2 regions of the Kitasatospora sp. NPDC058063 genome follow, and region 2 is predicted to be linked to the other one. Evidence: riboswitches for the same ligand, from Rfam matches in the RefSeq annotation. Region 2 holds a riboswitch; the other holds the start of a gene.
What was found. Region 2 has a riboswitch for cyclic di-AMP ahead of ACFVUY_RS11990 (NlpC/P60 family protein). Riboswitches for the same ligand answer to the same signal wherever they lie in the genome.

Region 1: another riboswitch for cyclic di-AMP. It lies ahead of ACFVUY_RS06520 (transglycosylase family protein); the one in region 2 lies ahead of ACFVUY_RS11990 (NlpC/P60 family protein).

The regions. Positions count from the first base shown of each region.
Region 1 covers NZ_JBHVSD010000002.1:646,176-648,368, forward strand. Annotated here, with positions in the region: gene ACFVUY_RS06520 (transglycosylase family protein) at 1-1,146, opposite strand, end outside; cyclic di-AMP (ydaO/yuaA leader) riboswitch at 1,133-1,303, opposite strand; gene ACFVUY_RS06525 (hypothetical protein) at 1,755-2,193, opposite strand, start outside.
Region 2 covers NZ_JBHVSD010000006.1:62,545-64,737, reverse strand. Annotated here, with positions in the region: gene ACFVUY_RS11995 (NlpC/P60 family protein) at 1-857, shown strand, start outside; cyclic di-AMP (ydaO/yuaA leader) riboswitch at 1,197-1,350, shown strand; gene ACFVUY_RS11990 (NlpC/P60 family protein) at 1,361-2,193, shown strand, end outside.

The DNA of each region.
Region 1 (2,193 bases), on a different contig from region 2:
GACGCCCGCGGCGCGCAGCGCGGCCTGGGTCAGGCCGGAGCAGTCCCAGCCACCGTTGCCGGTGCCGCCGTAGACGTACGCCTGACCGACCTTCGACTCGGCGAAGGAGACCGCGGCGGCCATGCTGCCGGTGGCGGCCGGAGTCTGGGTCTGGGCCGGAGCCTGGGTCTGCGGAGCGGGCTTGGCGGCCGGCTTGGTGGACGGCTTGGCGGCCGGGGTCTGGGCCTGCGTGGTCGGCTGGGCGTTCACGGCACCGCCGTTCGCGGACTGGCCGGACTTCTGCGAGCGGTCGAACCAGGTGAAGTCCGAGCCGGACTTGCCGGTGGCGGACTGGCCGGCCTGGGCCTGGCCGTTGCCGCCGAAGGACAGCTGCTGGCCCGGGTAGATGCTGTCCGGACCCTCGGTCAGGGTGCCGCGGTTGAGCTCGTACAGCCGCTGCCAGCCGCCCTGCACCTTGTGCTGGTCGGCGATCGCGGACAGCCAGTCGCCCTCGACCACGGTGTAGTCGCCGTTCTGGGCCTGCTGCTGGCGCTTCTGGACCCAGTCGCTCCGGTTTCCGGAGGCGGCGGAGTCGGTGCCGGCCTGCGTGCCGTCCTGGGCGGGCGCGGCGGGCTTGGCGGCCGGGGCCTGGGTCTGCGGAGCGGGCTTGGCGGCCGGGGCGGCCGGCTTGGCGCTCTGGGCGGGCTGCGCGGGCTTGGCGGCGGTCGAGCCGGCGGTGGAGCCCGCCGAGGTGTCGACGGCGGCCGCGGCGCCGCCCTTGGTGAGGCCGGCCTGGACCGAGCACACGGGCCAGGCGCCGGGGCCCTGCGAGGCGAGGACCTTCTCGGCGACGGCGATCTGCTGGTCCTTGGTGGCCAGGTCGGCGCGCGCCGCGAAGGCGCTGCCGCCGAAGGCGGACCAGGTGCTGGAGGTGAACTGGAGGCCGCCGTAGAAGCCGTTGCCCGTGTTGATGCTCCAGTTGCCGCCGCTCTCGCACTGGGCGACCTTGTCCCAGGTGGCGACGGTGGCGGCGGAGGCGGTGCCGGAGGCGATGCAGGGGACGGTGAGGCCGACGCCCGCGACGCCCAGGGCGGCGATCACGCGACGGGTGCGGCTGGACAGACGAGTGCCGTTGGTGGGCAGCATGAAGACGCGGTCCTCTCCCACGCCTGCGAGGTGAGCTGTCGGATTCGGGCTGGAGTTGCCCGGCCGCGCTGTGGGCGCGGCTTCACCCCTAGCCCTGGACCGTTCCGGAGATCGGTCCGGGGCGACTTACCTGTGGGTCCCCCGCTCCTGCCGTGGTGCGATTTCGCGCTGCCAGGACATCCGACGGCAGGACTCGGCGTCGCGGATGAACCGGGTTCGTGTGGTCACGAACGGGGAGCACGTTAATCAGACTTAAGTTCAAACTGCAAACGGCTGTGATGCGCATCACGGTTTAGTGGGAACTGCCAAAATTGCCGCTCTTCATGATCGTAAATGATCGTTTTCAGGCAACCCTGTTGCGGAAGCCCACAACTGGCAGCGCTTCAGAAGTGGTGTGACGGTGCGTCGAATCGCGGGCCGGAGCGCCCCGGCGGATGCTGTGGCGGCAGTGATGCGAGCGCCCGCGACCGCGTTTCCTATTTCCTTTCAAATAGGCCAGAACGGACATTCCACTTCATTGCCGTCCGACTTCCGCGGGACGGCCGTGGGCGGGCGGAGCAAAACCGAAGGGCCCGGAACGCATGCCGTTCCGGGCCCTTCGGTGCGCGCGAACCGGCGCGCGGCGTCGACTACCGCCCTGCGGGCTCCTGGGAGGCCGCGTGAGCGCCGCGGACGCCCTCCAGGGCCCCCTCGGCCTCGGCGGCGGCCGCGGCCGCCGCCTCGGCCCGTGCCAGGTCCTCCGGGGACGGCGCGGGCAGCGCCGCCAGGTAGGTGGAGGCGATCAGCTGGCCGACCGACGGGTACGAGCCCAGCGGCGCGGCCGACGGGCAGCCGGTCTCCTCGGCGGCGGTGGCGAGCAGTTCGGAGTCCGCCTCCGGGCCGATCACCAGCGGGGCCAGCGCCGGGCGCTGCGAGCCGGTGTCCCTGAGGTGGTTGACGGCCGCGGCCACCGAGCCGGGCACGTCGAGCGCGGCGGCGACGACCGGCACGGCCAGTCGGGCGGCCAGCAGCACGCCGGTGATACCGGCCGCCGCGGCCGCGTCCTCGCCGCCGACGGTGGTCAGCACC
Region 2 (2,193 bases):
AGAAGTACAACGGCGCCAAGGAGCGGGCCGACCAGCTGCGCAAGCAGGCCGACCAGCTGCAGGACCAGGTGGCCCGCAGTCAGGAGCAGATGACCCAGCTCCAGGGCGGTCTCGCCGAGGTGGCGGGCGAGCAGTACCGCACCGGCGGCATCGACCCGTCCGTCCAGCTGATGCTCACCTCCGACCCGTCCGGCTACCTGGAGAAGGCCTCCACCGTCCAGCAGGCCAGCAGCAGCCAGGCCGAGGCGCTCAAGGGGCTGCTGGACCAGCAGCGCCGGCTGGACCAGGAGAAGGTCGAGGCCTCCGCCGTGCTCGCCTCGCTGGACACCACCACCAAGGACCTGAACCAGGCCAAGGCGGACGTCAACACCAAGCTGAAGGCCGCCCAGGACCTGCTGAACTCGCTGAGCGCCACCGACCGCGCCGCGCTGAAGGCCCAGCAGGCGCAGGACGACCGCGCCTCGCGCGGCAGCGACCGGGTCGACCTCAGCAGCCTGCCGCCGGCCAGCGGCTACGCGGCCGTGGCGATGGCCAAGGCGATGGGCAAGCAGGGCTCGCCGTACGTGTGGGGCGCCACCGGCTCGACCACCTTCGACTGCTCGGGCCTGATGGTCTGGGCGTACGGGCAGGCGGGCGTCTCGCTGCCGCGCACCTCGCAGGAGCAGGGCCACTACGGCACCCGGGTGCCGTCGCTGGACCAGGCCCAGCCGGGCGACCTGGTGATCTACGGCAACGACATGCACCACGTCGGGATGTACATCGGCAACGGCATGGTGGTCCACGCGCCGCACACCGGTGACGTGGTGAAGGTGATGAAGGCCGACGCGATGTCGATCAACACCATCCGCCGGGTCTGACGGCCCGACACGCCCGCGGGGCCGTTCCGGGGCCTGTGAAAAGCGCCACCCCTCGTGCGGGGGGTGGCGTTCGGCTTTCCGCGCCTTCGCGGCCACATGCTGAGAACTGATCAGCCTTCTGTGTGCCGGTGGTCACCATCGGTCATTTTCACAGCAGAACTTGGGAAATCTTTGGTCTTTTTTCTGACAAGGATTTGAACCGATCACGGTTCAGTTACTAGGGTCGTGCTCTGAACCACCGCACTGTCGATCGCCCAGCCAGGGTGGCGGCGGTGGTTACCGTCGAGTTCGTGAGGCAGCGGGGCAGGTCGAAGCGACTGCCCGACAGGGGAGCCCAGTGTTTTGGGGGCGCTGCGGAGCGGAGCCGGGGAACCACGTTCCTCCGGGGTGAATCGACGCCAGGTCGGCCGATGGAACGGCCGTGAGGCGTCGTAGGGCATGCTTCCGGCCCGAACCCGTCAGCTCACCCGGTAGGCGGACGTAGGAAGAAGGAGTCCGCCTTCGTGGCGTCCCATCGTCGTCCCAAGCCCGCAGGCCGCGCCCGGGTCTCGATTCTGACCGGTGTCGCCGCGGCAGCCGTCGTCCTCTCCGCGCAAGGTGCCCACGCCGACCCGCAGCCGACCAAGGAACAGGTCAAGGGGCAGGTCGACCAGCTCAACGAGCAGGCCGAGATCGCGACCGAGAACTACAACGCGGCCCAGGCCAAGCAGCAGGAGCTGGAGAAGCAGGTCTCCGGCATGCAGGACCAGGTGGCCCGTCAGCAGGCCCAGGTCACCGAGCTCCAGGGCGGCCTGGCCGAGATCGCCGGCGAGCAGTACCGCAACGGGGGCATATCCCCGACCGTCCAGCTGATGTTCTCCTCCAGCCCGGACACCTTCCTCAGCCAGGCCGACGCGCTGAACCAGGCCGGCAGCACCCAGAAGGGTCAGCTGAAGGAGCTCCAGGAGCAGCAGCGCAAGCTCGACCAGGACCGCAACGAGGCCCAGGGCAAGCTCGCCGAGCTGGAGTCGACCACCCAGCAGCTGAAGACCTCCAAGGAGGAGGTCCAGGGCAAGCTGAAGGCGGCCCAGGACCTGCTCAACACGCTGACCGAGCAGGAGCGCCAGGCGCTGCGCCAGGCCGAGGAGAAGGCCGCGGCCGACGCCAAGGCCAAGGCCGACGCCGCCCAGGCCCAGCAGCAGCAGGCCGACCGCGCCTCCCGCGACAACAGCCGCGGCGACCTCGCGGCCGGCTCGAGCGCCTCGACCGGCTCGACCGCCTCCTCCCCGGTGAAGGTGGCCCCGGGCAGCTCGCGCGGTGCCGCCGCGCTGTCGGCCGCCGCCTCCAAGATCGGCAG